DNA from 4 places in the Alcanivorax sp. P2S70 genome. Region 2 is predicted to be linked to each of the others. Evidence: predicted binding sites of a transcription regulator. Region 2 holds the regulator's gene; each other region holds the start of a gene.

Region 1 (7,716 bases), on a different contig from region 2:
GACATTCAGGCTGACGGTTTCGTCTTCGATACACTGACCGGTTTCCAGATCGAAGTGCTGTTTGTAGATCGGCGAGGCCACGACCTTGCGGTCCCCGATCGATCCGAGGATCCCTCGGCTCAGCACATTGGCATGGCTGAAAGGATCCATGTTGTCGAGCGCATAAAACTGGCCATTACGGGTGCAGAACAAAGCGGCCTGGCCCGCCGGCAGACGAACGCCTACCCCGGTGCCTGGCAACACATCGCTGACCTTGCATACGGCTTTCCACTCCACGGCAACAGAACTGTTCATGATCAGGCCTCCTGAACCGTTTCAATGCGTTCGTGCTCGTAGGCGGGGCGACGTTGGCCTCGCTCACGAACGTACTGCAGGTTGTCATCATTGGCGTCATCGTTGACGAAGTGCTTGAAGCGCTTGACCGCTTCCTTGTCCTCGATGGCAGTCTTCCACTCACACTGGTAAGTGCCGATGATATGCTTCATCTGCGCTTCCAACTCTTCACCGATCCCGAGGGAATCATTGATGATCACGTCCTTGAGGTAATCGAGGCCGCCCTCCAGGTTTTCCATCCAGACACTGGTGCGCTGCAAACGATCAGCTGTCTTGATGTAGAACATCAGGAAGCGGTCGGTGTACTTGATCAGTTCTTCATCGCTAAGATCCGAGGCAAACAGATCGGCATGACGAGGGCGCATGCCGCCATTACCACAGACATACAGATTCCAGCCTTTCTCGGTAGCAATGACACCCACATCCTTGCTCTGCGCCTCGGCACATTCACGGGTACAACCACTGACCGCAAATTTGAGTTTGTGCGGGCTGCGCAGCCCTTTGTAGCGTTCTTCGATCTGGATGGCGGTGCCCACCGAGTCCTTCACACCGTAACGGCACCAAGTCGAACCCACGCAGGACTTCACGGTCCGCACCGACTTGCCATAGGCATGACCGGTTTCAAAACCGGCCTCAACCAGAATTTTCCATATTTCGGGAAGCTGATCGACGCGGGCACCGAACAGATCGACCCGCTGACCACCGGTAATCTTGGTGTAGAGGTCGTATTTCTTGGCCACTTCACCGAGCACAATCAACTTGTCCGGAGTGATTTCACCACCGGCAACGCGAGGCACGATGGAATAGGTACCATCGCGCTGCATATTGCCCATGAAGTAATCGTTGGTGTCCTGAAGGCCCGCATGGGGTTTGTTCAAGACCCAATCGTTCCAGCAGGAAGCCAGCACATTGGCCACGGTCGGTTTACAGATATCACAACCATCACCGCTGCCATGTTTTTCCAACAGCTGATCAAACGTGGTGATCTGCCCAACACGTACCAGGTGATAGATTTCCTCGCGGGAATACGGGAAGTGCTCGCAAACGTGGTTGTTGACCTCCACACCCCGTTTTTCCAACTCGCTGTCGAGCACCTGTTTCACCAGTGCGGCACAGCCGCCACAAGTACCCGCGGCATTGGTGCAGGCCTTCAGGTCGCCCACGGTCATGCAGCCACCATCGATAGCCGCACACAGATCGCCTTTGGAAACATTGTTGCAAGAACAGATTTGGGCGGTGTCTGGCAGGGCATCGGCACCCAGCAAGGGGGCGCCATCAGAGACCGGCGCCACCAGGGCTGCCGGATCGCCAGGCAAATCCATTTCGTTAAGGCACAGTTGCAGCAGGTTGCCATAATCGGCGGCGTCGCCGACCAGCACCGCGCCAAGCAGTTTCTTGCCGCACTCGCTCACCACCGCCTTCTTGTAAATGCCAGCGGTCTGATCCATGAACACGGTGCTGCGGCAGCCCGGGGTGTTGCCGTGCGCATCACCGATGGACGCGACATCCACGCCCATCAGTTTGAGCTTGGTGCTCATATCGGCACCCTGGAACGCTTTTTCGGCCTTGCCCATCAAGTGCTCGGCAGCAATTTCCGCCATCTGGTAACCCGGCGCCACCAGACCAAAGATACGGCCATTCCACAACGCCACTTCACCGATGGCGTAAACATCTTCATCTGAAGTCACACAGTGATCGTTGACGACGATACCGCCGCGCTCGCCCAGCTCCAGTTCGCAGGCACGACCCAGGGCATCCTGCGGACGGATACCAGCGGAAAAGACAATCAGGTCCGTTTCAAGATGCTTGTCTTCACCAAACACCATACGGTGTTTGCAGCTTTCGCCATCAATAATCTCCTGAGTGCCAGTGCTGGTATGCACAGTCACACCCAGTTCCTGAATTTTGTCTTTCAGCAGACCACCACCGAAATCATCCACCTGAACGGCCATCAAGCGCGGGGCAAATTCCACCACATGGGTTTCCAGACCCAGATCGTGTAATGCCTTGGCGGCTTCCAGGCCGAGTAGCCCCCCGCCGACCACAGCGCCGACTTTGCCGCCTTTACTGGCGGCAATCATGGCATCCAGATCATCGATGGTGCGGTACACAAAGCAATTATCGCGATCGTTGCCCGGGATCGGCGGCACAAACGGGTAGGACCCCGTGGCCAGCACCAGCTTGTCGTAAGCCAGGGTCTCACCGGTATTGGTGGTCACAGTTTTGGCAGCTCGATCAATGCTGTCGGCTCGGGTCTTGAGCTTCAGGGTAATACCGTGCTCTTCAAAAAAGCCCTGCGGCACCAGTGAAAGGTCATCGGCAGTCTTGCCGGAAAAGTAGCTGGTAAGCCCAACCCGGTCGTAGGCCGGCAGCGGCTCTTCACACAGCACGGTAACGTCGAATTGGTCACGGCCACCCTGGGCTACCAGCGATTCCAGATAACGCTGACCCACCATGCCGTGACCGATCAAAAGAAGTTGTTGCTTTGCCATAAGGCTCACCCTCGCGGTGCGTAACTGACACCCTCCCCAAAGCAACCCTTGTGCCAACTTTTTATATCATTGTTTTTACTGGTTTTTTTCAAATATAACCGAATACCCTACAGAAAATGTGCGTTCTTTTAATGCGCCAATGCACGACAAGGATGCACTTTTTAGTGCACCGAAATGTTCCATTTTCGCGCTCCGCATTTGCGCACCAGCACTAAGCACACTTTCCTGCCCCCTTCATCATCACACACGCTTCATCCCGGCCCTTTCATGCAGATCTCCCTGATCACAACAGCATCTCACTCCCATGCACTAACGCCGGAAGTCCCAGTCAGACACTCAATCTGTTCAACGATATTCGCGCCACATTGATTGTTGTCGCCCCAGCTACCAACTGTGCCGAGCAGCCTTCCCAAAGCACAGCCATAGCCCGACGACTGCGGGTATCGCATCCGGGGCAGCAAACAGGCAAACGCCCGCACAGGCTTCATTCTCATTACTGCGCCCCCAATGAACCGGAAAGCACACCTCAGGACAAATAAGAACGAGCGTCGACACCAATAGCCCTGCATAAGCAAGCCTTCTGCGCATGAGGGTTTTGAGGTAATCATCCACGGCGGCCCCCTGCCCCAATCGCGCCCACCTTTTTTGCACCAGCGGATAGCGCTTCGCGCCCCAGCTGCACCCCTCGAAACCTCGCATAATCACCAAAAATAATAAAAAACCTTAAATTTCAGCATATTAAAAAGTGGCACAACCTTTGCTTGGCATGCCACTGTCATCAACGCTGCCGTCTATGGAGTTACCATGAGCGCCGACAAGCTGAACCTGCTGAATTTCTCTGCGCCGCGCATCAGGTTGTTGCACCTGAGCTGGGTCGCCTTTTTTATTACCTTCGTGGTGTGGTTTTCCCATGCCCCGCTGATGGGTCACCTGCGTGAGGTATTTGACCTGACCACCGAGCAGGTCAAGGCCCTGCTCATTCTCAACGTCGCCCTCACCATTCCTGCACGGGTGGTCATCGGCTCCCTGGTCGACCGCTTCGGCCCCCGTATCGTGTTTGGCACCTTGCTGATGCTTGGCGCTCTGCCCTGCTGGGCCTTTGCCATGGCCAATACCTTCGAGCAGTTAGCCGTCACCCGTTTGCTGCTGGGTTTCGTGGGCGCCGGGTTCGTGGTGGGTATCCGTCTGATTGGTGAATGGTTCCCGGCTCGTGAAGTGGGCCTGGCAGAAGGTGTCTACGGCGGCTGGGGCAACTTCGGTTCTGCCGCGGCAGCCATCACCCTGCCCACCGTTGCACTGATGTTTGGCGGTGAAAACGGCTGGCGCTGGGCGATTGCCAGCACCGGTGTTCTGGCCTTCCTGTACGGTATGTTCTTCCTGTGGCGGGCCCGCAACACCCCGGTTGGCGCCTCTTACTTCAAACCCAAGAAAAGCTCTGCACTGGAAGTCAGCACCAAACGTGATCTGTATTTCTATCTGGCCATGAGTATCCCGCTGTACGCCGCCCTGCTGGTCATCGTATGGCGCCTTGGCCCGAGCAACCTGTCCCTGTTTGGTAGCACCGCCCAGTACGTCCTTATTGGCCTGATCCTGTCGCTGGCGTTTCTGCAGATGGGCCAGGCCTGGCGTGTAAACCGCGAACACCTGAAAGAAGGTGTGGAAGAACACGATCGCTATAACTTCAAACAAGTCGCCATTCTCGATCTGTCATACCTGGTGACCTTTGGTTCCGAACTGGCGGTGGTGTCGATGCTGCCTCTGTTCTTCGCCGACACCTTTGGCCTTGAGCCCGTGACCGCCGGCCTGCTGGCGTCCGGTTATGCCTTTATGAATCTGGCGGCACGCCCGGGTGGCGGATGGTTGTCTGATAAATTTGGACGCAAGAAATCCCTGATCATCCTGCTTGCCGGCCTGATGGTGGGATACGGCCTGATGAGCCAGATCAGCGGAACCTGGCCGCTGCTGCTGGCCGTGGTTGCCACCATGTGTTGTTCCTTCTTTGTACAGGCGGGTGAAGGTGCCGTGTTTGCCACCGTACCGCTGATCAAGCGTCGTCTTACCGGGCAAATCGCCGGTATGGTAGGCGCTTACGGGAATACCGGTGCGGTCATTTTCCTGACCGTCCTGACCTTTGTGGACGCCAGCACCTTCTTCCTGGTGATTGCCGCCAGTGCAGCCGTAGCCCTGGCCGCCGTCCAGTTCCTGGACGAGCCTAAAGGTCACATTGCCGAAGTGGATGAAAAAGGCGAAGTCCAGCTTATTGAAGTTGGCTGATCGCCACCCCTGCTCACCAGCCGCAGGCCGCCACAAGGCCCCTGCGGCTGGCGCAGTTAACCGTGAGACCCTGGAGCCCGGATATGGAAACTTCCACCGCTGATCTGCCCGCCCCGAGTGCGCTTGACACTACCGCGGAGCACGAACCCGACCTGCACCCGAAGGTTCGTATTGGTCAGTACAGCGATGCCGGGCCCAAACTGCACAACCAGGATGCCCTGGCCATGCAGATTCCCGAGGGCCCCCTGCTTCGTACCAAAGGCATCGTAGCTGCACTGGCCGATGGCCTGTCTACCGCCGGAGCCGCCCGCGAAGCGGCGGAGTCCTGTGTCCTCGGTTTTATCAGTGATTACTACGCCACTCCCGCTTTGTGGAGTGTCCCCCGCTCGGCCCAGCGCGTTCTCGAAGCACTGAACCGGTGGTTGTGCCGCCAGACCCTGGCCGGCGAAAGCCACTTGTGCACCCTGTCGCTGTTGATTCTGCGTTCGCGCACTGCCCACCTTTTCCAGGTCGGGGATTCGCGGATCTGGCGACTGCGCAACGAAAAACTGGAATGCCTGACCCGTGACCACAGTCGCATGATCGGTGAAAACCGGCAGGTGCTGACTCGGGTGATGGGCGGCGACACCCGGCTCGACGTGGATTACAGCAGCACCGACCTGCAAGTAGGCGATATCTACCTGCTGACCACCGACGGCATTCACGGGTTTCTGAGCCGTTCGCGCATGCAAGGCATTGTTCGCGGCTGCGAGGCCCCCGACGTGATTGCCCAGACACTGGTAGAAGCCGCACTGGCCAACGGCAGTGATGACAACCTCAGCTGCCAGGTGTTGAGAGTCGACGGCCTGCCGGATGCCAGTGCCGATGAAACCCTGAAACAGCGTGGCAGCCTGCCACTTCCCCCTCCCCTCAGCCCCGGCATGAAAGTCGACGGGTTCACCGTCAAACGAGAACTTTATGCCAGTGTGAGAAGCCACCTGTACCTGGTGGAAAATGAGGAAGGCAAGCGTTCCGTATTGAAAACTCCTTCGGTCAATCTGGAAGACGACCGCGATGCCCTGGAGCGGTTCGTGATGGAAGGCTGGGTCGGAAGCCGCCTGCGCAACCCGCACCTGTTGCACGCACTGCCACTGCCAAAGACTCCCAGCTGCCTGTACCAGCATCTGGAGTTCATCGATGGCGTTACTCTCAAACAGTGGCTCAAGGAACACCCGGATGCGGCCGTAGAGGAAAAACTGTATCTGGCTGACCAGCTGCTCAACGGTATTCGCGCACTGCACCGTGCGGACGTTATCCACGGCGACCTGAAACCCGACAACATCATGGTCGATACGTCCGGGCTGGTTCGCATCGTGGATTTTGGTAGCTGCCATTGCCGTGGCATGGAACAGAGCGCCTCGGACATTCCACTGGGTACCCGGGACTACACGGCACCGGAACTGGTCGACGGGGACGCTCCCAGCGAACAAAGTGACCTGTTTTCAGCCGCCGCGATCATCCACGAAATGCTGACCGGTGCCCTGCCCTGGCAAGGCCGTTACGAGAAGAGCAACCACCGACCGCTACCCGCACTGCAGACCCTGAACGCCTTTATCCCATTGTGGATCAACAACGTCCTGCAAATTGGCCTGCAACGGCACCCCAACCAACGTTTCGCCGACGCCGCCGAATTCCGCGACGCCCTGCGCCGACCCGTCCGCGCCACCAAACCCGGCAAGGACAACAGCATCAACGAGCTGCGATTATGGAAAGGGGCTTGCCTGGTGTTGGTGATGTTGTTGTTGATTAGTGTGAGCCTTAATCAGTGAACAATTAACAGTGAATAGTGAACAGTTGCGCGAGCAACGACATTCTTTCTAAAACGCATGAGGCCGCGCCCAAGCCCTGGACGCGGCCTCATGCGTTTTAGGCCCAATTCCGGTTATTCCGCGGGTTTTCGCTGTTAACTATTCACTGTTAACTGTTAACTATTCCAGAGCACCCAACACAAACCCCTCCCCACCACTCTCAACCACCAACCTGCCATCCACCTCCTCTGCCCAATCCACCAACTGGTAGAATGCGCTTCGGCCGATCAGGGCGTGCAGGTTCTTGCGTACGGTAATGTAGGGTGAGGGTTCACCGGTTGCCGGGTCGGTGTCCACCCGGATCGGGTGCCCAGCACCCGCAATGACATGGCTACCCACATTAGTGGTGAACACCAGCTTGTTGTCGACCTGCTGGACTTCACCCGCCACAAAAGGCGCATCATCTACCTGGATACGGAGTTTCTCCACCGGCGTAATCAGGAAGTAATCCTCCCCTTCACGCAACAGGATGGTGGAAAACAGGGCGACCATGCGCTCACGCTCAATGGGCGATCCTTCATAATACCAGGTGCCGTCTCGGGCAATGCGCATATCAATATCGGCATGCCGTTCCGGCTTCCACGCATGTACCGGTGGCAAGCCGCTCTCGTCTTTCTCTGCCTTTTCCAACAAGGTCAGCAGGTCGTCGGGCTGGCTCATTTGGCCCCCCGTTGCCCCTTGTTCCCCATACGGATACCGATTTCGATAAGGAAATCCACGAAATCATCCTTGTCATCAATAAGACGCTGGTAAAACGGGGATTCCATCAG
Region 2 (7,716 bases):
CGGGTACGGTGCGGTGCGCAGGGACACCGCCTTGGGGCGGCGCCCTTCCATATCCAGCTCGATCCAGTCGTCACCAGTGGTAATGGTGGCGCCCGCCTCTTTCAGCTTTTGTAGCACCGCGTCCAGAATTCCGGGCACCGTATCCTTGGTCTTGATACGTCCGCCCGTGATGGCCGCTGCAATCAGGTAGGTCCCGGTTTCGATTCGGTCCGCCACCACCTGGTGGTGGCAACCGCCGAGGCGCTCTACCCCTTCAATGGTAATGGTATCGGTACCGGCACCGGAGATTTTGCCACCCATGGCGTTGATGAAATTGGCCAGATCCACCACTTCCGGTTCGCGAGCCGCGTTTTCCAGATAGGTGGTGCCTTCCGCCAGCGCGGCGGCCATCATCAGGTTTTCGGTGCCCGTCACTGTCACGGTATCCATGACAATTCTCGCACCCTGCAGGCGACCGTCCACGCTGGCGTGAACATAGCCATTGGTCACCTCGATCTCGGCCCCCATGGCCTCCAGACCGCTGAGGTGAATATCCACCGGACGGGAGCCAATGGCACAGCCCCCGGGCAGGGACACCGTGGCCTTGCCGAAATGCGCCACCATCGGCCCCAGCACCAGAATCGAGGCCCGCATGGTTTTCACCAGCTCATAGGGTGCCACCAGTTCCTTGATGGTGCTGGCATTCACCTCCACGTGCATGCGGTCATCGATCACCACTTCGACCCCCATACGACCGAGCAACTCGATCAGGGTGGTGACATCCTGCAAGTGAGGCAGGTTGCCCACGGTGACCGGCTCATCGGCCAGCAGGGTGGCAGCCAGAATCGGCAGGGCGGCATTCTTGGCGCCGGAAATCCGGATCTCGCCGTCAAGGCGGCGGCCGCCAGTGATGATCAATTTATCCATGAACGGTCTCTAGACGTGTCTTGAAGGGCCCATGGGCTGACTCAGGCCAGCCCCATCTTCTGGGCTTTTTCCCACTCGGCAGGGGTAAAGGTGATGATCTGCACCGCGTGGATGGTATTACTCTGGATTTGCGCATTAATGGTGGCGTACACCAGCTGCTGCTTCTTCACCGGCATCAGACCCTCGAAGGCATCGGACACCACGCGAATCTGGAAACGGTCACCGCCACCTTCCACGGCCACATCGGCACCGTCGAAACCGGCTTCCACCAGCGCTTTTACCTCTTCCGGATTCATGATTGCTCCTTTTCCCGGGCGCAATGGCCCCAAACGGCACAGGAGCGGGATGAAACCCGCTCCTGTCAAAGGCGCAATAATACGCGAGCCGCGGCGAGCTTGCCACGGCACGGCCGGAGTCAGCTCTTGGGCTTGTCTTTCAGGCCGGTGTCGATATTGGCATCCGCCGACCAGTTATCGATCACCTTGTCGATATCATTGTACTGCTGCATGCCCTGGGTGAACTGGCTCTTGAAGGTATCCGCCAAATCCAGGCCATTCACGTACACATTGATCACCCTCCATTGGCCATCGCGCAGAAACAAAGTGTAGTAGATCGGTACGGTCTTGCCCGAGTTGGTCCGGATTTCCATACGTACCCTTGCGTAATCGCCACGACGATCACCCTCTTCCATGGGCAGGGTTGTAATCTGCTGGCCGTCATACAACGTAATGCCTGAGGCATAGGTATTGATCAGGCTGTTCTTGAACACGTCCAGGAACCGGTATTTCTGCTCCTTGGAGGAAGGCCCAAAGTAATCCCCCATCACCATCCGGGTGATACGCTTGAAATCCACCAGATCCGCCAGCTCTTCGCGAACCAGCTGCCGAGCCTTGTCCGGATTGGCCTCCAGCTGGGCACGCTCAGCCTCAATGCGGGACGTCATGCGCTCGACAGCCTCCTCTACTACTTGGCGAGGATCCGCTTCGGCACGCCCCAGCACCGCCAACATCATCAAGACCAGTGCCAGACCTGTTCGGTAATAGTGACGCAATTGCATAGTAAACTCCCTGTGACAGTCGGGCGGTTTTACGGTGTTCCGGCCGCGCTGTCCAGAACCCTCCATGCTTGTTTGGAGTCGAAACTCACCCAGCAGTTCCAAAAGAAACAGATTTCCGATCAACTCGTTGCAGCATGTATAATCGCCGCAACCAAGGAGATTGCATGAGCCACGACCACATTGCTGTCGGCCAGCGGGTACTGAATATCGAAGCCCGCGCCGTCGATGCCCTGAGGGACAGCCTCGACAACAACTTTGTTCGCGCCTGCGACCTGATGCTTGAAGCCCGCGGCAGGGTCATCGTGACGGGCATGGGGAAAAGTGGCCACGTGGGCAGCAAACTGGCGGCCACCCTGGCCAGCACTGGCACCCCGGCTTTCTTTGTTCACCCCGGTGAAGCCTCCCACGGCGATCTGGGCATGATCACCCAGGACGATGTGGTTCTGGCCTTGTCCAATTCTGGCGAAACTGCCGAGGTTCTGGCCATCCTGCCTGTCATCAAACGCAAGGGCACACAATTAATTGGCATGACGGGCAGACCCCAGTCGGCTCTGGCGCAACTGTCTGATGTACATCTTACTGTCGCAGTAGCCGAAGAGGCCTGCCCGCATAATCTGGCGCCCACCTCCTCGACTACCGCCGCACTGGCCATGGGAGATGCCCTGGCCATTGCCTTGCTTGAGGCGCGCGGCTTCACCGCAGAGGATTTTGCACTCAGTCATCCCGGTGGGAGCCTGGGCCGCAGACTATTACTCAAAGTGGACGACATCATGCATTCCGGTGAAGACCTCCCTGAAGTTGACTCCACTACCGCACTGACTGAAGCCTTGCTGGAAATGACTCGCAAGGGGCTTGGCATGACGGCCATCACTGATCCGGACGGGCGCCTCGCCGGCATTTTTACCGACGGCGACCTGCGCCGAATGCTGGACAGGGACATCGACATTCGTAGCGCCACGATTGCCGAGGTGATGATTACCGACCCGATCACAATTGAACCCGGCCATCTCGCCGCTGAAGCACTGCAGATCATGGAAAGCCGCAAGATCAACGGCCTGGTTGTCTGCGATGATCAGCGCAGACCCCTGGGGGCCTTTAACATGCAGGATCTGCTTCGAGCAGGGGTGGTGTAATGCAGATTTCTTCCATTGACGCACAAAACCTGCGTCTTATGGCCTTTGACGTCGATGGCGTCATGACCGACGGCCGGATCTATTTCACGCCAGAAGGTGAAGCACTGAAAGTCTTCAATACGCTGGATGGACATGGCCTCAAGAAACTGGCCGCCAGCGGCGTCACCCTGGCCATCATCACCGGCCGCAACAGCCCAATGGTAGCAAAACGGGCCGCCGACCTGGGTATTGAGCATGTTATCCAGGGAAGGGAAGACAAGGGCGTTGCGCTGCAAGCCCTGGCAAAAGAGCTGGGCATTGACTCCTCTGAAACCGGTTACGCCGGAGACGACGAACCGGATGTCAGCGCTCTGGAATGGGCCCGACTCGGTTTTGCCCCTGCCAACGCCCACCCTTGCGCGCTTCAGGCCGCACAACATCACACCCAGCGCCGCGGCGGCGAAGGCGCTGTACGCGAAATCTGTGATGCCATCCTGCAGCAGCGAGATAGCCAATGAAACGTCAGGGGCTACTTAGCGCCACCGGCATCCTTCTGCTTGGACTGGTGATGCTGATGACGCTGCATGAATGGGACGACTCGCTTCCCGGGCAAGACCTGGCTGTGGAGACTGCGCCAGCCATTCTGGCCACAGGCGTAACCGCCAGGGCTTTTAGCGAAAAGGATGGCACGCTGCAGTATCACCTGACAGCTGACGATCTGGTGCAGTACGATCACAACCCGCTTACCGAGATGAACAGCCCGGCACTGAAAATGAGCAACGAGAAAGGCAGCTGGACGATCACCAGCGCCAGCGGCACAGTGCAAAATAATGGCAACCTCATCATTTTTGATGGCGATGTACAGGCTCGCAATCCGCAGCAGAAGATCGAACTGGACACACAGCAACTCCGCTTCAACAGCGAACAGAATATAGCCACCTCGCCAGGCGATGTGGACCTGCGCTTCGAGAACGGCCAGACCCGGGCCGGAGCCCTGGAAGCGGACCTGGACAAGGGCATCCTGTCCCTTGAGCAAGGAGTAAAGAGTGAATTCGATGCCCCGGCTTCGTAGCCTGGTTATGGGCAGCCTGTTTTTACACGCTGCCTCACTGGTTCTGGCAGCTCCGGCAGAAGAGCCCATTTCTGTCACCGCCGATAGCGGGCGCTTTGAACAGGACGCCGGCACAGGACTGTACCGCGGCGACGTAGAACTATTGCAAGGACAACGCAAGATGCTGGCAGAAGAGATGCGCCTGTTTACCCGCAATGGTGAGCTGGTGCGGGTCGAGGCCAGCGGTAACCCTGTGCGTCTCTCAGAAGGCAAAACCCTGTCCGCCCATGCCAACAATCTGGTCTACGACATAAAGGGTCGCCGCCTGGTGTTGACTGGCAACGCCTTTATTGAACACCAGGGCAACACCTTCGAAGGCGCCAAGGTCGAATACAGCCTTGATTCAAAACGTGTGGATGCCAGCAGTAAAGGCGACCAGCGCGTACGACTGGTGATACCCGCAGAAAACCAAGTACCGGGAAACCAGCCGGACCAGAATGACGAGGCCGATGCCCCCGCAACGGAGACTGAATCTCAATGACACATTTGCGCGCTCATCACCTGGCCAAAAGCTACAAGGGCCGCCGGGTCATCGAGGACGTATCCCTGGACGTGGAAGCCGGACAGATCGTTGGTTTGCTGGGCCCCAACGGAGCAGGCAAGACCACCTGCTTTTACATGATTGTCGGCCTCGTAGAAGCCGACGCAGGGCGCATCGAGATCAATGACGGAGACATCACCCACCTCCCCATGCACGGCCGCGCCAAACGCGGTATCGGCTACCTGCCCCAGGAAGCGAGCATCTTCCGTCGCTTGACGGTCGCGGAAAACATCATGGCCATTCTTGAAACCCGCAAAGAGCTAAGCAAACAGGAGCGCCACGAACGGATGGAAAACCTGCTCAAGGAATTCCACATTACGCATATTCGCGATTCGCTGGGCATGAGCCTGTCAGGCGGTGAACGTCGCCGTGCCGAAATCGCCCGCGGTCTGGCCACCGACCCGGACTTCATCCTCCTGGACGAACCCTTCGCCGGCGTCGACCCGATCTCCGTGAACGACATCAAGGGCATCATCCGGCACCTGAAAGAACGTGGTATTGGCGTACTCATCACCGACCACAACGTGCGTGAGACCCTCGACATTTGCGACACCGCCTACATTGTCAGCGCTGGCCACATCATCGCATCCGGTGACGCCGACACCATCCTCTCGAACCAGCAGGTGCGGGATGTGTATCTGGGGGCAGACTTTAGGCTGTAACAGCCAGGGCGAGTGAGCAGTTAACAGTGAACAACGGCGCGGAATAGTCCCGGGGTTTCCGAACGCCAGAAGCCGAACCAGGACCCCGGCCGCGGCCATCAAAGCCCGAAAAAATCAGCAAACCCGCCCGCGCAACATCAACGGTTCACCGTTCACTGTTAACGCTTCAGACTCCTACCACACAAGAACCACTGGCACAATTATTGCTAGAACAAGTTTGAAGCTGTTATTCTCGGGTTTTTGGGGATCACACCAATCCGAGCAGTATGAAGCCCACACTACAACTACAAATCGGCCAACAGCTGACCATGACACCTCAGTTGCAGCAGGCGATTCGCCTGCTGCAGCTGTCCACGCTGGATCTCCGGCAGGAGATCCAGCAAGCGGTTGAAAGCAACCCGCTGCTGGAACTGGCCGACGACTTTGGCGACGACGCCCTGCCTGAGCATGACGAAGATCGTCAGGAGATGGACGCAGAGCGTGATGACGCCCTGGAAGAATTTGTCGACGGCGAACCCGGTGTCGACACTGAGTGGGATGACGTCTACTCCGGCCAGAGCAGTGCCACCGCGTCAATCCCTGATGACGCCGATGACTGGCAGCAACGGCACACCGTGTCCGGCAATCTGCATGACCACCTGCACTGGCAGCTCAACCTGACCCCCATGAGCGATGTGGACCGACTCATCGCCATCACCATCATTGAATCTCTGGACGATCGCGGCTACATGACCGTGAGCATCGACGACATCGTCACCATGATGAATGTCCAGGAAGGGCTGCCAGAGGATGCCCACATCGAAGCCGACGAGGTACTGGCCGTTCAGCATCGCCTGCAGCAATTCGATCCGGTCGGCGTCGCCAGCATTAACCTGGCAGACTGCCTCGGTGTACAACTGCGCCAGCTGGAATCCGACACGCCTTTCCTGCCTTTTGCGCTGGCGCTTCTGGACCACCTTGAACTATTGGAAAAGCACGACTATGCCGCGCTTCGCAAGGTTCTACAGCTCTCCGAACAGGAACTGCTTGATGCCCTCTCGCTGATCCGCACCCTTGACCCGGCGCCAGGCGAGCAAATTGGAGAGAGCCAAGTCGATTATGCGGTGCCGGATGTCATCGTCCGCCAGCACCACGGGCGCTGGCAGGTCAGCCTGAATGACGACATCCTGCCCAAGGTCAATCTACAGCAGCAATATGCCGCCATTGCCCGTAAAACCAGCGGTGAAGATGGCCAATACCTGAAAAACTGCGTTCAGGAAGCCAAATGGTTCATCAAGAGCCTGCAAAGCCGCCATGACACCCTGTTGAAAGTCGCCACGCGGATTGTCGAGGTCCAGCAGGATTTCTTCGATTATGGTGAAGAGGCCATGAAGCCACTGGTACTGGCCGATATCGCCGATGCCGTCGAGATGCATGAATCAACCATCAGTCGGGTCACCAATCAGAAATACATGACCACACCCCGCGGCGTCTTTGAGCTGAAATATTTCTTTTCGAGTCACGTGGGAACAGATGGTGGTGGTGAGTGTTCCTCCACCGCTATTCGTGCCATTATTAAGAAGCTGGTCGCCGCAGAGAACCCTCGCAAGCCACTCAGCGACAACAAGCTAGCCAGCTTGCTGAACGAGCAGGGAATCAACGTGGCGCGCCGGACCGTCGCCAAGTATCGTGAGGCGATGAGAATACCGTCTTCCAGCGCCCGCAAGCGTTTGGTGTAGGTGCCTGGGACGGCCCACAAGCAGGTAAAGGAGCCAGCCATGCAAATAAATATCAGCGGTCATCACCTGGAAGTTACCGATGCTTTGCGCACCTACGTAGGCGACAAGTTCTCCCGCCTGGAGCGCCATTTCGACCAGATCACCAGTGTTCAGGTGATTCTTTCCCCGGAGCCCAAGACCCACAAGGCAGAATCTACTATCCACATCTCCGGGGCAGATCTGTTCGCCACCGCTGAAGCCGATGATATGTATGCGGCCATCGACAAGTTGACCGACAAGCTCGATCGCCAGATTCTCAAACACAAGGAAAAGGCCGTTAATCACAAACACGGCCACTAACCCGAAACGACCATTATGCGAGTTCGCGAACTTCTAACCGAAGCACGCACCCACAACGGGGTGCAGGCCAGCAGCAAGAAACAGCTGCTGGATCAGGTGGCACAGCTGGCTGCGGCCGGCTGTGACGGCCTCAAGGAGCAGGAGGTCTTCGATGCGCTGGTAGCCCGGGAAAAGCTGGGCTCCACCGGCATCGGGGAAGGCATCGCCATCCCCCACTGCCGGCTTGGCAATTGCGAACAAGCCATCGGACTATTACTGAAGCTGGACACC
Region 3 (7,716 bases), on a different contig from region 2:
GGGGCGGCGGGGGTGTCCGCTGTGCCCATGGCGGCCCGGGTGGCCAACAAGGTCGGCCTGGAATCCAATCCCCACAACTTCCTGCTCATGCATGCCATGGGCCCGAATGTGGCCGGGGTGATTGGTTCTGCCGTCGCCGCAGGTGTACTGCTTAATTTTGCCGGCTGATTTCAGGGCCGCGTGAGCACCGCGCGCAGCGAGAGTTGTTTCTCGCTGCGCAGGGTTCTCCCTATTCCTTCTGTGCTTCCTGCTGTCTTCGGGAACCCACATCGCTATAGTACGTCGAACAGCCAAACCGTCGACGGAGCGTCGTTTTGCCCCTTTCCCTTCAAGCCCTCACCAACAAGCTATATCAGGTGCGCCACCTGTGGGCGGTCATCAGTTTTGCGTTGGGGTTATCGAGCTATTTCCTGGTGGAGCGCCAGCCCTGGCTCGCCGCCGTGCTCACCGGCTTTCTGGTATTCAGCTGGTTGTTGCTGCTCACCGAGGGGTTGTGGCAACAGCGCTTTGCCGGTACCGCCATGGAAGGGGTGTCCCAGGGGTTTCTCAAACTCATGCTGCAGGCGGTGCATCAGGAAGCCTTTTTCTTCAGCCTGCCGTTTGTGTTGCTGCAGTGGTCAGGTGGGGCGGAATATATCTTCTTCACCACGCTGGTGATCAGTGCGGCGCTGGTGAGCATTATTGATCCGGTCTATTTCTGGTTGGCCCGGCATCGTGCGTTGTATTTTGGCTTCCACGCCTGGGCGTTGTTTGTGGCACTGCTGGTGTTGTTGCCGCTGATTTTCCACTGGAGCACAGACTCCGCTCTTACCTGGGCCGGCTGGCTGACCGCGTTGTTTGCGTTACCCAGCTTCTGGCGTTTCGGTGGACCGCGAAAATGGTTTCGCTGGGCAGGATTGATCGCGGTGTCCTGTGTTATTGCGCTGGCGCCTCGCTGGCTGGCACCGTTGGTCCCGCCATTGACCCTGTCACTGGAAGAGCGGGCCATGGCGCTGTCGTTCAGCCGATCAGAGCGGAAACCGCTGGTGAAAGGTGAGGTCTTCACCAGCGAAGAAGTGGCCCAGGGCCTATACGCTTATACGGCCATCAAGGCACCGCTGGGGCTCGGCCAGGATGTCTATCACTACTGGTTTCATGATGGCGAGCAGGTCGACCGTATTCCCCTCAAGGTGTACGGCGGTCGTGAATCCGGTTTCCGCACCTGGTCTCACAAACGCCACATCCCGGTCCCTTCGCAGGGGCGTTGGCGGGTTGAGGTTCGTACGGAAGACAATCAGATCATTGGCGTCATGCGGTTTTATATTACGCCCTGACATTGCAGGGGCTCTGCAAGCATGCCCCTGCGCGGGATCCTGTCAGGCGGCTTCTTTCAGTACCGGACGTAGCCGCTCCAGCTGACCGGTAACCGACAGATAGGCAGGGGGAAGGTAGCGTACCTTGGCCGGAACCAGTGGCACCAGCCGTTGAATCAGCCGACGTTTGCGTTCAAAGCGGCGTGCCAGTCGCCCAGTCCAATGCACATGCAGCTTGCGGCGCAAGGCATGGGGCAGGGTGGCATAGGTACTAAGCGTTGCGTTTTTGCCAATCTGGCGGTAAAAGCGGGCCCACAGCCAGTCCGGCATCATGCTCAGTTGTGGCGGCTTCTTCACCTGCTTCAAGCTCACATCCAGCAGGTAGCGTGCGGTATCGGTATTTTCCAGGCGGGTTTCCACCATAGTGTGGAAGTATTCCCAGAAGGCCGGCACCGTCTGGGGCATGTCCTGATCACGAATCCCCAGCACGCGCCCTTGTTGGACCCACTCATGATACAGCTGGGCTTCCTCGCTGGCGGTGAATGGCTTGTCGCCAAACATCCGTTGGGTGGTGACCATGGTGTAGTAGGTGGTCATGTGTACCCAGGCATAGGCTTCCGGGTCCAGCGCAAAGTACTTGCGGCCTTTCTCGTCTGCGCCCTTGATGTTGCGATGCATTTCCCGCAGGTCACGGCCCGCCTGTGGGGAGCCCTGCTGTCCGCCATACAGAAGTCGAAGTCCCCATTCGGTGGTGCGCTGCAGGCGCCCCCAGGGGTCTTCCTTGAACACGGAATGATCGCCCACACCTGCGCCCACCACGGGGTGTGAAACCTGTAGCAGCAGGGTGGTCCCTGCCATCAGTAATTGCAGATTATCCCCCGCGTGTTTCCAGGCCAGGGAATCGGGCCCCAATGCGATCGGGTCGGCTTTGTTGTTGGTCGTTGTCGCCATGCTGTGCTCCTTCTGCCATTGTCGCAGCGAGACTAAATAGAACGTATGTCTCATATTGTCCGCTCCCCACAGGGCTGAACAAGTGACAGAACACCGATTGTTGTTCACCGTTATCGGCAGGTGAGGGCAGGAGCAGTACCACAACGCCAGGCTGAGCTTTTTGGGGTAAAGTGCGGTTGATTGTGAAAAGACAGGGTGCCTCAACGGCCATTCCCGGCAATTACCCCCAAACGAGGAATACACCTTGAACATCAAAAAACGGTGGCTCTATATCGGGCTCGTTGCTGTGATGTCTCCTGCCAGTGCACTGAATGTGGGTGGCTACACGCAGGCAAGAGAAACGGACATTGAGCGGCTTAAGGTGTATGTCAGTGGCGTCGGCTCCGGTGTCACGGCGGCCAACTCCCTTGCTGAACCAGCGTTGTATTGCCAGCCCAATGAACTATCGCTGAAAACGGATAATTATCTGTCCATCATCGATAATCAGATTCGCGACTCGAAAGCGCTTTATCCCTCCCCCGAGGAACAAGAGGACTTCCAGAACGTGCCGGTGTCTCTGGTGCTGACCTGGGGACTTATGCGGGAGTTTCCCTGCCGTTAATATTGTGTGGCTGCGTTCCTCCTGGCATGCCGCCGAACAGGAAGTGCAGCCATGCTGGTGCATAACGTTTACGACACGAAAAAGGAGCTTTCGTGAAAATCTATGGAGATAGGCAATCCGGGAATTGCTACAAGGTACAGCTGGTATGTCAGCTGCTGGACAGGACTCACGACTGGATCGATGTGGATATCCTGGCGGGGGAGACACGGCATGCGGATTTTTTGGCGATGAACCCCAATGGCAAAATTCCGGTGCTGGATCTGGGTGATGGCATAAGCCTTGGGGAGTCCAATGCCATCATCAATTATCTCGCCTGGGACTCACCACTGTATCCATCTGAACGCCTTGCCCAGGCACGCATCCAGCAGTGGCAGTTCTTTGAACAGTACAGTCACGAACCTTATATCGCTGTCGCGCGCTTCATTAACAAGTACCTTGGGTTACCACCGGAAAAGGCGGACGAATTTGCGGCCAAGCAAGCGGGTGGGCACAAGGCGCTGGCGGTGATGGAGGGCCAGTTGCAGCACACCGCTTTCCTGACAGGCGACCGCCTGACGACAGCAGACATCTCGCTGTATGCCTATACCCATGTTGCCCATGAAGGAGGCTTCGATCTGTCGGGTTATCCGGCGATTGAGACCTGGCTGCGGCGAGTGGCAGAAACGCCGAACTTTATCCCCATGGGTGGCTGATCCACTGCGTGTGGCAGTCAGAAGCGTGCCGATCCCAGCGGTAGCAACAACGCCGCGGCCCCGATTAACGCGGCGGCCGCGCTCAATAACCCCGGCGCAAAACTACCACTGCTTTCCAGCATTCTGGCGGTAACCACTGGGCCCAAAATCTGCCCCACGCCATAACAGGCAGTGAGTGCGCCCAGCGCCATGCTGGCTGCGTGGGGGGCCAGTTGGCGACCGCAGTACATGCTGAGCGCGACCACGGCAGTAAAGGTTCCCCCGACCAGCAGCCCGCTGGTCACCAGCCCGGCGAGGCCGGGTAACCAGGCCGGCGCACTGACCCCCAGGGCCTGTACGACGAGCGCCATCATCAGTGCGTTGCGTTCGCCTGCACGGCCTGCCAGCTTGCCCCACAGCAGGTTTGCCGGCACGGCAGCCAGGCCCACAGCCAGCCAGGTATAGAAGGCGGCGTTGTTAAGGTCAGGGAGCTGGGTGCGAGCGATCACCGGCAGATAGGTGGTGCTGGTGATGTAGCCGAACCCCGCGAGCGTGTAGCTTGCGATCAAAAACCCCAACGCCTTGCGGTTGACCGGACTGGCGTGATGAGCGGTATCGCGGGCATGGGGCAGGGGAGGGATGCGTTTTAGCAGTGGTAACAGCAGCAAGGCGAAGACGCCGCACCCGCCCCACATCCAGGGGTAGCTGCCTTGCAAGGACTCGATCAGCGCCACGGTGAGGGCGGCGATGCTGATGCCCAGGCCGATACCGGCGTAGTGGATATTCCCCAGCCGTGCGCGCAGGTGGTTGGGCAGGGCGCCGAGCACCAGCGCGGAGCCATTGACCATGATGATGGCGCTGGCGATGCCGGCCAGGAAACGGTTGATGGCCCAGGGCATAAAGTTATCGCTCACGCCCATTAGCACACTGCTGATCACACTGACCCACAGCGCCACCCACAGTGCGTTTCGGGCCTGATGGGCAGGCACCCCCATGGCGAGCATTGCGCCAAGTAGATAGCCACCGTAATTCACAGCAGCCAGATAGCCGCCACTGACGGCAGTAAGCGAGCTGTCAGCAATCATGTCTGGCAAGGCCGGGGTAAAAAGGAAACGGCCAATACCCAATGCAATGACGAGACTGAAGGCTCCGGCAATAGCAATCAGCAGGGCGTTACGGTCTGTGTTGGTGCTGGCATTCACAATGTCGGTATCCCTAACGAGTCTCATATAGCGTTGCTAACGCGGCAAGCAAGAAGCCTAACAGGCCTGTGCTTATTCCTGTGTACTCTGCGAATGATGTTCAACATAAGCCTCAGTGATAAATAGGGCCTTGGTCACAGGCGGAGCACCGTTTTCTCCCCATGGCAGTGCAAAAACAGCGCAATGCGGCGGTAACCGGCCCCTGCACCAAAACGGTGGTGCATTTTGGGGAGGGAGGGGCGGTGCATAACAGTGCCGCTTGTGCAATTTATGGGCGTGCGGGGTGGGCAGCGGTGAATCGTCAATGGCTAACCATATGAAAAACAAGGTTTTTAAAAATTGGCACAGCATTTGCCTTATACGATTCATCACAGCAACAGCGTTGTGACGACATAACCATCTTCGTGACCAACGGCGGTCACGAGAAGATTCGAGCAAAGGCGCTCAAGGTACCCGGTCAACGATGACGGGGGACCCTGAGCGCTTTTTTTATGCCTGCCGGAGAGCGGGCTAGTGAGGGAAGACTGATGAAAAAAATGATTCGTACGGCACTGACAGCGTTGACCATGGGGCTCTCTGCCAACGCCATGGCGGCAGATTCGGTGGGCTGGCCGGAGAAGGCCGACCTGAAATTTGGTTTTATCAAACTCACGGATATGGCGCCGCTCGCCGTAGCGTATGAGAAAGGGTACTTCGAAGAAGAGGGGCTGTTCGTCACTCTGGAAGCCCAGGCCAACTGGAAAGTACTGCTGGACCGGGTGATTGACGGTCAGCTCGATGGCGCACATATGCTGGCAGGTCAGCCGCTGGGTGCCACGATTGGTTATGGCACCGAGGCGCACATCATTACGGCCTTCAGTATGGACCTGAATGGTAACGGCATTACCGTTTCCAACGCGGTCTGGGAAGAAATGAAGAAAAATATTCCCAGCGAGAACGGTAAACCGGTGCACCCCATCAAGGCTGATGCCCTCAAGCCGGTAGTGGAAAAGTACAAGGCGGAAGGCAAGCCTTTCAACATGGGCATGGTGTTTCCGGTGTCCACTCATAACTACGAGTTGCGTTACTGGCTGGCCGCCGGGGGGCTGAACCCGGGCTACTACGCTCCGCACAAGGGCGATACCAGCGGTCAATTGCAGGCGGATGTGCTGCTGTCGGTGACACCACCGCCGCAAATGCCTGCCACGCTGGAAGCCGGCACGATCTATGGTTACTGCGTGGGGGAGCCGTGGAACCAGCAAGCCGTGTTCAAGGGGATTGGGGTTCCGGTCATCACCGATTACGAAATCTGGAAAAACAATCCGGAAAAAGTGTTTGGCGTGAGCAAGGGCTGGGCTGACAAGTATCCCAACACCCATATTCGTGTCGTGAAGGCGATGATTCGTGCGGCCAAGTGGCTGGATGAAAACGATAACGCCAATCGTCCGGAAGCCGTGAAAATCCTGTCTCAGCCGAACTATGTTGGCGCTGACTATGACGTGATCGCCAATTCCATGACAGGCACCTTCGAATACGAAAAAGGCGACAAACGCCCGGTGCCGGATTTCAACGTGTTCTTCCGCTACAACGCGACCTATCCCTATTACTCCGATGCTATCTGGTATCTGACCCAGATGCGCCGTTGGGGTCAGATCAGCGAGAGCAAACCCGATAGCTGGTACATGGACGTAGCGAAGAAAGTGTATCGCCCGGACATCTATGCCCAGGCGGCCAAGTCACTGATCGCGGAAGGCAAGATTGCCGCCGATGAGTTTCCCGATTTTGCCACCGAAGAAGGCTTCAAACCGCCGCAGAAAGGTTTTATCGACAACATCACCTACGACGGCCGCAAGCCCAACGAGTACCTGGCGAAATTCCCGATTGGTCTGAAAGAGGGTGACGCGCTTTAAGCGCTCGCCCGCCGAGGAGAAGCAATCATGGTGACCCTGACATTCCCAACCTGGATGGAACCCTACCGCGCCCTGGCCACAGGCAAGATGTCCGGTGAGCAATGGCAAGCCCTGCTGCGTCAGCTGATTTGGCCGGTACTGGGTATCGCGGCGTTCCTGTTGCTGTGGCAACTGGCGGCTCAGCGTATCGATACCTCGCTGGGACAGTTCCCTGGTCCTTCACAGGTCTGGGAGCAGGCTGGCAGCTTGCTGGATGAGCATCAGGCGTCACGGGCCAAAGAGGCTGCGTTTCATGAGCGGCAGGAGAAGTACATTGCCAGCCGTCTGGCGCAGCAACCGGAATGGGAACCGGTCTATCGCAGCTACACGGGAGCGCCGACGTTCTTTGACCAGATTGGCACCAGTCTGATCACTGTGATGAGTGGTTTTCTGCTGGCCTCCATGATTGCCATTCCGCTGGGGATTTTTATCGGCCTGAGCAGCACTGCCCATGCCGCCATGAACCCGCTGATCCAGTTGTTCAAACCGGTATCGCCGCTGGCCTGGTTGCCTCTGGTGACCATGGTCGTAAGCGCTGTGTACGTAACGGATGATCCGTTGGTCGCCAAATCGTTTCTCACCTCCATGTTCACGGTGTCGCTGTGCTGTCTGTGGCCGACGCTGATGAACACAGCAGTAGGAGTGACGTCGGTAAGCCAGGATCTCACCAATGTGTCACGGGTACTGCGTCTTAACGCCATGAGCCATGTCCGCAAGATCGTACTGCCATCGGCATTGCCGATGATGTTCACCGGTCTGCGTCTTAGCCTTGGGATAGCCTGGATGGTGTTGATCGCCGCCGAGATGCTGGCCCAAAACCCCGGGCTCGGGAAATTCGTCTGGGATGAATTCCAGAACGGTAGCTCCCAATCCCTTGGCCGCATCATGGTGGCGGTCATCGTGATTGGTCTGATCGGTTTTCTGCTGGACCGCCTGATGCTGATGCTGCAGCGGGCTCTGGTCTGGGACAAGTCATCCGTGCAGCGATAAACGACCGAATAGGAGAATCTTCATGAAAGCACTACTGGAACTGTCCAACGTGGGGATGAAGTTCGACACGCCGAAAGGTCA
Region 4 (7,716 bases), on a different contig from region 2:
CCCCGCATGGCATCCATTCGCATCAGTACCACCAGAGTGAGCCAAAGCAGTGCCAGAAACCATCATAACAAGCGCAAGTGCAGCCATTACCTTCTTCATAGTTATCACCTTCCCTAGGTTTTGTGGTTCAACCATACTGCATCTCACAGCCATCCAGGGCAATAACTGAACAGAATGTCAGCCTTTAGCCATTGCAATCGAGGGCCAGTATCCACCCTACCGAATATCATACTTCTCCGACCACAACCGCAGATCCTCCAGGATATCCATCGCACTGCGCCCCAGCTCGGTGAGCTCATAGGTCACGGCGATAGGACGGTCGTTGATGACGGTGCGGAGCACCATGCCGCGGGCCTCCAGTTCCTTGAGGCGCTGGTCGATCATCTTCTTGGTGGCGCCGCCGAGCATGCGGTTCAGATCATTGAAGCGTACCGGGCCATCCTTCAGGTGGTAGATCAACGAACCGGTCCACTTGCCGCCGATAATGCGCATCCCCCGCTCGATGGCGCAGGGCTCCATGCAGGCATCGATGACTTTTTTTCGGCCATAACCGTCTGTTTCGATGCGACTTTTCATTTTTTCACCGCCGTTTTCACCAGGTTTCCAAAAGGATACCAATTGATCCGCGTCACAAGGTATAAATAGTATACCTGAAATAGATTGGTAACCAGCAACCGCTACCCCTTTACTGTTTCATGGAGAGCCCAATGAGCAAGATCCTGATCATCAACGCCCACCATCCCTACCCGTTTGCCGAGGGCAGACTCAACGCCTCGCTGGTGCAACGGGCCAGCGAACAGCTCCAGGCCAATGGCCACCAGACCCGCATTGTGGAGGTAGACAAGGGCTGGGACGTGGAGCAGGAGCTGGCCAATCACCAGTGGGCCGATGTGATCCTGCTGCAGACCCCGGTGAACTGGATGGGGGTGCCGTGGGTGTTCAAGAAATACATGGACGAGGTGTACACCGCCGGCATGGGCGGGGCGCTGTGCAACGGCGATGGCCGCACTGAGGCCGCGCCCAAGGCCAACTATGGTGCCGGCGGCACGTTGAACGGCAAGCGCTACATGCTTTCATTGACCTTCAACGCCCCCGAAGAAGCCTTTGATGACCCGCAGGAATACCTGTTCCAGGGCAAGAGCGTGGACGACCTGCTGTTCCCCATGCACATCAACTTCCGCTTCTTCGGCATGACACCGCTGGACACCTTCGCCTGCTTTGACGTGATGAAGAATGCCCAGGTGGAAAACGACTTTGTGCGTTTCCAGCAGCATCTCGACACCCAGTTCCCGGCCGCCTGAAGGAGTGCCCCTGATGAAGACATCAGTGATTGCCATTGTGCTGCTGGGCATGGCTCTGAACCTGAGCGCCTGTGCCACCGCCAGCCAGCAGGATCACCGCTCTGCCCATGTGACTTCCCCCGACCAGTACCGGGTACTGCTGGAGAACGATCAGGTGCTGGTACTGGAGATGGTATTGGAACCGGGTGAATCCGACCGCCTCCATGACCACCGCGATGAGACCGTGTATTTCCAGCAAGGCGGCTCTCTGCGCATCAGTCTGCCCGGCGGCGAAGCCATGGACGTGACCGTACCCGACGGCCATGTGATGTGGCATCAGGCCTGGACGCACCAGGTGACCAATACGGGCAGCGAGCCGGTGATGGCCATTATTGTGGAAGCAAAACCCTGAACACGAATACCGGTAGGCGGGCCATCGGGCCCGCCATCGTCGCAACGAAAAGGAGCACACCATGACAGAACAGCACCAGGTGCATTGTGATTGTGGTGAGGTGGTCATCACCCTGAACGGCAGCCCCAGAGTGCACGCCCACTGCCACTGCGAAGATTGCCGCAACCTGCTACAGGTGCCCTACCATTCCGTGCTGGCCTGGGACGGCGACCAGGTCAGTGTCAGCAAGGGCAGTGACGCACTCACCGTATTCCAGTCCCCCACCAGCAACATGACCCGCGCCTTCTGCCAGCATTGTGGCGAGGTGCTCTACAACACCAATGCCATGGGCTGGAAGATCGTTTCGCAATGGCTTTACCGGAAAACCCACCACGATACGCTGCCGGAAAGCTGCCAACCCAATGCGCACTTTTTTTATGACCGCCGCACGGTGAACATTGACGACGTGTTACCCAAGCGCTGACCGCGGGACAGGCATTCCCATGACAACAAGGCCCCACCACCGGCACGCAGCCTGGCACTGCTTCAGGGTGGTGAAAAGCCACCCTTGAGAGCAAGGCCCATGCACCAGGAAACGACCGGACTCTGGCGTGCCCCCATACAGCCGAAAACCACCCAAATGGGCGATATGCAAATAATGAAATCTTGTTATTTTACATTCGGGGGAGCGTCAGTCTGTCGCTCAACGTAATCATTTAGTCAGGTAATCTCATGAAAATGAAATTCACCCTTCTTGCTTCATCTTTGCTTGCCGCCGCCATGCCAACCCTCACTTTCGCTGAATCTGCTTTCTCAGGTTTCCAGGCAGGTGCCGCACTGGGATACCAGGATACCGACATGGATTGGGACACCACTCGCATTACCAGTGCCTTTGACCCGAACGATAGCGGCACCCCGGGATCCGGCGCCTCAGCCTCACTGGACGATTCTGCCTTTGCTTACGGCGTGTTCGGCAGTTACAACATGGCATTGAATGACCAGTGGATTGTGGGGGCAGAACTGGCGTACCAGGGAAGTGATACCAGTGATTCTGTGAGCCCGGTACCCGGCTTTCCCGGTAACCGCTCAGAAGCAGAAGTGGAGGTGAAAGACACCTTTATGCTGGGTCTCAAAGGCGGCTATTTGCTGAATGAAACCATGCTGGCCTATAGCACCCTAAGTGCAACGTTTACGTCTGTCGACGTCAACTCTGACTGTCCGTCCGATGGTGCCATCTGCAACCCGGGCTCGTCCGCCCGCTCCGACAACGATGATGACAACATCACCGGCTGGGCACTGGCTGTTGGGTTGGAAAAATCCTTGTCCAGCACGCTGTCTGTCCGTGCAGAATATCGCTACGCGGACTTTGGCACCGCTGAAGTCGAAGCGGTCAAACAAGCTAACGGGGAATCCTTTGGCGTTGACGCGGATATCGATGTCACCAGCCAGTCTCTGATGCTCGGGGCCGCTTACCGGTTCTAGGCAGTGCGGGCGCAGGAAGCCCTGCGCCCGGTTTTGAATGTGGCTGGCATGGCGGGGAAGGGCCTTACATCATTAACTGGCACTTCCCTCTTCGGAGCCGCACCCCGCCGGCTGAAACTGGCGTTCAACAGTTGTGGTGCATGTCCACGTACCTGCAGCATCGTGTTCCCAGACCAGCGTTTCACCTGCAATGGCAGATGCCGCATTGCCACCAAACCTTGCTGTCAGTAAGGCCACATTGGTATCCATATCGATGGTCACTACCAGCCCCCCGCCTTGAAAGCTGGCCCCCAAGAGATTGCTGCTCATCCAACCGAAATCACAGCGCGTGTCATCCTTGCCTTCCATTATGCAGGTATCCACCACCGTACGCAGCGCACCCACCTCAGCCATCACGCGCGTAACCTGCGTCTTGGAAACATAGTTTTGATATTGGGGGATCGCCACTGCGGCGAGAATGCCAATAATGGCGACCACAATCATCAGTTCGATGAGGGTGAATCCGTTTTGAGCCTGGTTCTTCATGAGTATTTCTCCCCTGTCCCGGGCATTTCTTATTCAGCAGCCTCCGGTCACCGACCTCGAAGCGCCGCTTTTTTATATGAACAAATGCAGAGATCAGGCCAATTATGGGCTATCTATGATGGAGAACCTTCAGCACGCTAATTCACGGTATTTGCACTGAAAAAAGGGGATACGAACGGCGTTTTTTGTTTTCGCTTTCCCGAAAAAACCCACCTATCACGTCACAAACTGACTAATTTTGTAATCCAAAAAAATCGAACACCATTCATCCCTTAACACCCCAACGCTGCCATTCAATACCTTCGGGCGCCAGTACGCTCCGGACGTCTTTCGCCCTCTCATGGCAATGCCTCCGTGCGTCTCGCCAAAAAAAACACCCTCGCGAAATCTGTTCACTGCCGTGAAACAGGCAGCAGAAATATGTAGAGGAAAGGCCCCATTTGCCGTTTGCCCCGCCATCACCGTGCTAGGCTCCGACGACACTACTGGCATCAATAACAACCAGGAAGGCCATCGTGACCACACCTTATCGCATCATTATCTGGAGCCCGGGAGACATGGGCGGGCGCGCCCTTAAGACCGCACTGACATCGCCCCTCTTTGACGTCGTTGGGGTGAAGGTTTTCAGCCCTTATAAACACGGTGTCGATATTGGCGAGCTGGTAGGCCTGCCTGCCACAGGTATCAAAGCGACAACCCGCAAGGAAGAGATCCTCGCCCTGGATGCTGACTGCGTAATCCACACACCAACCACTCCCGCACTGCTCGAAGGGGCGGATGCGGATGTGGTGGATTTGCTTGCCTCGGGTAAAAACGTGGTATCGGGCGCCTCCTACCACAATCCGTCCATGCACAACTGGCTATCGGAATCCCAACCGGCCCTTTCTGTGTTACGAACCGTAGGCAACATGAAAGTCACTGGAGATGTGTTCGGGCCAAAAGAAAAGCAGGCACTCGCCGCCCTCAAGCAAATCATGAGAGCCATCGACTCCAGCCCCGGCCAACGCTTGCACCCCATACTTGAAAAACTGGCCAACAAGATTGTCGACCGTGTGCTGCCGCGACGCCTGGACGGCGACAAGTTTCAAAGAGCGTGTCTAACTGGCGGTAGTTCCCTGTTCGGCACCGGGCTACACCCCGGAGTCATGGTTGAGCAGGTGTTGCTGCGCCTGGCCAGCCTGATGGACCACGTCGAACAGGTGCATTTTCTCGAAGTCGGTGATTTGTCCGCTGCGCCGGACGGCATGTGGGGCGGCCTGGAAAGTCTCGGCTACGGCATGCCACTGGAATCGGTGGACTCCAACCATGCCATTGCCCTGATGCAACATTTCTATTTCAACGCCGTGCTCGGCAATGTTGCGCACCAACTGTATGGCATCGGCCCTGAACGGATCCGGGTGGAACGTCATGTCTACGCCTGCCCGGCCCGGGTTGAAATTGTGGCCGGCGGAACGGTAATCAAACCCGGAACCGTGGGAGCCATTCATATGACCTACCGCGGGTACATTGATGACAAGCTGTTCATGACTAACGAAGAATGCTGGCACGTGGGAGGCGGCAACGCTCACTTGGGACCGGATCATCCCGACAGTCTGGCAGGTGGCCACCTGATCACCCTGGAGGGCAAGCCCGGCCGCATCACCTTGCGCTCGGAGCCAGAAGATGACTCTTTTGAAGCAGACTGGTCTGCCGTTACCGACATTTCCGTAAAAGCCATTCTCGACAGCATCCCTGCGGTTTGCGCTGCCGCCCCCGGAGTGGTAACCCCGGATCTTGCCCCGCGCTTTCGTCTGGAGGAAGCATGAGCAAAAAACGTCTTTCCATTGCCGTGCTCGGATGCGGCCCTCTGAGCAACACTCTGGCTCAGCACATCAAAGCGGATCCGGCCCTCGCTTTATCCTGCACAACCCCAACCCCACAGCAACTCACTGCCAGCGCGGTGTGCGTCATTTACCTGCCCGACGCTGCGGCATCACTCCCAGAGGCGTCCGAGCAGATACAGGCCTTGCTGGCGGAAGGGAAAAACGTCGTCACTCCCCTGCCCGCCAGTGCGCTGGGCAAAGCCGCTATCCTGTCGGCCTGCAAGAAAGGAAATACCACGTTTCATGGCACTGGCGGTTTCCAAAACGCCCTGCCGGTACGTTTCAATCGTGCCTTTGCCGCCATTACACGAGACATCAGCGACATTGCCCTGGTCGAAGAACGCCCCGCCAGTCGCGAATGCGCGCAGAATGCCCTCTGCCGAAGTCTTTACCAGGATAGCCTGCACACTCTCAGTGACGCAGTGTTTGGCGATCGGCAAGACAATCTGAGCCCGGACCTGAGCCCGCTCGCTCTTGAGCCCAATGCCAACCCTCCCCGTATCGGCAGCATCTCCAATGCCGAACCACACACGGTGATACGTCGGTCTTTGGGTAACCATGTCAGTTATGATTCATTGTGGTCAGACCCTGACCCGGACAACAACACTCTGCGCTATTCCCTGCACACACGCAGCGCCGATGCGATCGGCCATGCCACCGTGACTCTGGAAGGCGATGGCGAACAGGATCTTTTATGCCATCTGGAGTCACGCCAGTTACTGGCTGCACTTGCCATAACCATCTACAGCGCGCCCGGCATTTTGCACCACGAGCTGGACATCAATGCCGTAAAAGCGGATGACCGGCTGCAGATCTGAAGGCAATCCATTGGGTTCCAGCCTTTTCGAAAAAAAGGCTCACTACGACAGACATAAAAAACGGCGCGCGGATATCCGCACGCCGTTTTGATGTGGAGCACTACAGGGTTACTTCAGATCGAAGCGATCCAGCTCCATTACCTTGGTCCAGGCCGCCACAAAATCTCTGGCGAACTTTTCCTTGGCATCATCACTGGCATAAACCTCAGCCAATGCACGCAACACGGAGTTGGAACCAAATACCAGATCCACACGGGAGCCGGTCCACTTGACTTCACCGCTGTCACGGTCACGGCCTTCAAACGCCTCCTGATCCTTGTCGACCGCTTTCCACTCGGTATTCATGTCGAGCAGGTTGACGAAGAAATCGTTGCTCAGCGTTCCCGGCTTGTCCGTCAGAACACCCTGGCTGCCGCCATCACTGTTGGCACCCAGTACCCGCAAGCCACCGACCAGCACGGTCATTTCCGGGGGAGTCAGGGTCAGCAACTGGGCGCGATCAATCAACAGGTGCTCGGCACCAATGCTGAACTTGCCCTTCTGGTAGTTGCGGAACCCATCCGCCACCGGCTCCATGGGCTCAAACGAAGCCACATCGGTCTGCTCCAGCGAGGCATCCATCCGGCCCGGATTGAAGGGCACGGTCAGATCCACACCCGCATCCCTGGCCGCTTTTTCGATAGCGGCACCACCGGCCAGTACGATCAGGTCCGCCAGCGACACTTTCTTGCTACCCGTATTGAAGTCGCTCTGGATACCTTCCAGCGTCTTGATCACCTTGGCCAACTGTTTGGGCTGGTTTACCTCCCAATCTTTTTGCGGCGCCAAGCGAACACGGGCGCCGTTGGCACCACCACGCTTGTCGCCGCCCCGGAAGGTCGAGGCAGATGCCCAGGCGGTAGAGACCAGCTCGGACACAGACAGGCCGGCATCCAGAATCCTGGCCTTGAGATCCGCAATGTCCTTGCTGTCCACCAGATCGTGATCCACGGCGGGAATCGGATCCTGCCAGATCAGCACTTCCTGCGGCACTTCCGGGCCGAGGTAGCGGTCACGGGGCCCCATGTCACGATGAGTCAGTTTGAACCAGGCGCGGGCAAAGGCATCGGCAAACTGATCCGGGTTGTCCTTGAAGCGACGGGAGATCTTTTCGTACTCCGGATCGAAACGCAGGGACAAATCGGTGGTCAGCATGGTAGGCCGGCGCTTCTTCGACTTGTCGAAGGGGTCCGGAATGACCTCATCGGCATCCTTGGCCACCCACTGGTGGGCGCCAGCCGGACTTTTGGTCAGCTCCCACTCAAAACCGAACAGGTTCTCGAAGAAGTAGTAGCTCCACTTCACCGGCGTCTGTGTCC

The links. Region 2 encodes sigma-54, which starts transcription at its own class of promoters, with help from an activator protein. Its sites were predicted from a motif close to TGGCACNNNNNTTGCTNT; they were not measured.
Region 1: Q672_RS19995 (NarK family nitrate/nitrite MFS transporter) is a predicted target of sigma-54. The motif match lies at 3,572-3,589, and genes of this name have one in related genera.
Region 3: Q672_RS21250 (CmpA/NrtA family ABC transporter substrate-binding protein) is a predicted target of sigma-54. The motif match lies at 5,058-5,075, and genes of this name have one in related genera.
Region 4: Q672_RS26670 (pilin) is a predicted target of sigma-54. The motif match lies at 3,762-3,779, and genes of this name have one in related genera.

The regions. Positions count from the first base shown of each region.
Region 1 covers NZ_AXBZ01000007.1:23,969-31,684, reverse strand. Annotated here, with positions in the region: gene nirD (nitrite reductase small subunit NirD) at 1-294, opposite strand, end outside; gene nirB (nitrite reductase large subunit NirB) at 297-2,825, opposite strand; gene Q672_RS19995 (NarK family nitrate/nitrite MFS transporter) at 3,630-5,099, shown strand; gene Q672_RS19990 (bifunctional protein-serine/threonine kinase/phosphatase) at 5,183-6,907, shown strand; gene Q672_RS19985 (DUF1285 domain-containing protein) at 7,067-7,606, opposite strand; gene Q672_RS19980 (TetR/AcrR family transcriptional regulator) at 7,603-7,716, opposite strand, start outside.
Region 2 covers NZ_AXBZ01000014.1:11,780-19,495, reverse strand. Annotated here, with positions in the region: gene murA (UDP-N-acetylglucosamine 1-carboxyvinyltransferase) at 1-906, opposite strand, end outside; gene Q672_RS23725 (BolA family protein) at 948-1,202, opposite strand; gene Q672_RS23720 (MlaC/ttg2D family ABC transporter substrate-binding protein) at 1,322-1,963, opposite strand; gene Q672_RS23715 (KpsF/GutQ family sugar-phosphate isomerase) at 2,128-3,096, shown strand; gene Q672_RS23710 (KdsC family phosphatase) at 3,096-3,593, shown strand; gene lptC (LPS export ABC transporter periplasmic protein LptC) at 3,590-4,147, shown strand; gene lptA (lipopolysaccharide transport periplasmic protein LptA) at 4,131-4,667, shown strand; gene lptB (LPS export ABC transporter ATP-binding protein) at 4,664-5,389, shown strand; gene Q672_RS23690 (RNA polymerase factor sigma-54) at 5,656-7,107, shown strand; gene hpf (ribosome hibernation-promoting factor, HPF/YfiA family) at 7,147-7,446, shown strand; gene ptsN (PTS IIA-like nitrogen regulatory protein PtsN) at 7,462-7,716, shown strand, end outside.
Region 3 covers NZ_AXBZ01000010.1:38,432-46,147, forward strand. Annotated here, with positions in the region: gene Q672_RS21220 (sodium ion-translocating decarboxylase subunit beta) at 1-168, shown strand, start outside; gene Q672_RS21225 (DUF5924 family protein) at 315-1,313, shown strand; gene Q672_RS21230 (oxygenase MpaB family protein) at 1,356-2,243, opposite strand; gene Q672_RS21235 (hypothetical protein) at 2,488-2,844, shown strand; gene Q672_RS21240 (glutathione S-transferase family protein) at 2,937-3,536, shown strand; gene Q672_RS21245 (YbfB/YjiJ family MFS transporter) at 3,554-4,744, opposite strand; gene Q672_RS21250 (CmpA/NrtA family ABC transporter substrate-binding protein) at 5,245-6,606, shown strand; gene Q672_RS21255 (ABC transporter permease) at 6,634-7,635, shown strand; gene Q672_RS21260 (ABC transporter ATP-binding protein) at 7,658-7,716, shown strand, end outside.
Region 4 covers NZ_AXBZ01000025.1:171,192-178,907, forward strand. Annotated here, with positions in the region: gene Q672_RS34420 (YHYH domain-containing protein) at 1-153, opposite strand, end outside; gene Q672_RS26645 (winged helix-turn-helix transcriptional regulator) at 217-576, opposite strand; gene Q672_RS26650 (NAD(P)H-dependent oxidoreductase) at 708-1,301, shown strand; gene Q672_RS26655 (cupin domain-containing protein) at 1,315-1,692, shown strand; gene Q672_RS26660 (GFA family protein) at 1,754-2,155, shown strand; gene Q672_RS26665 (outer membrane protein) at 2,404-3,153, shown strand; gene Q672_RS26670 (pilin) at 3,226-3,678, opposite strand; gene Q672_RS26675 (hypothetical protein) at 4,194-5,483, shown strand; gene Q672_RS26680 (hypothetical protein) at 5,480-6,358, shown strand; gene katG (catalase/peroxidase HPI) at 6,467-7,716, opposite strand, start outside.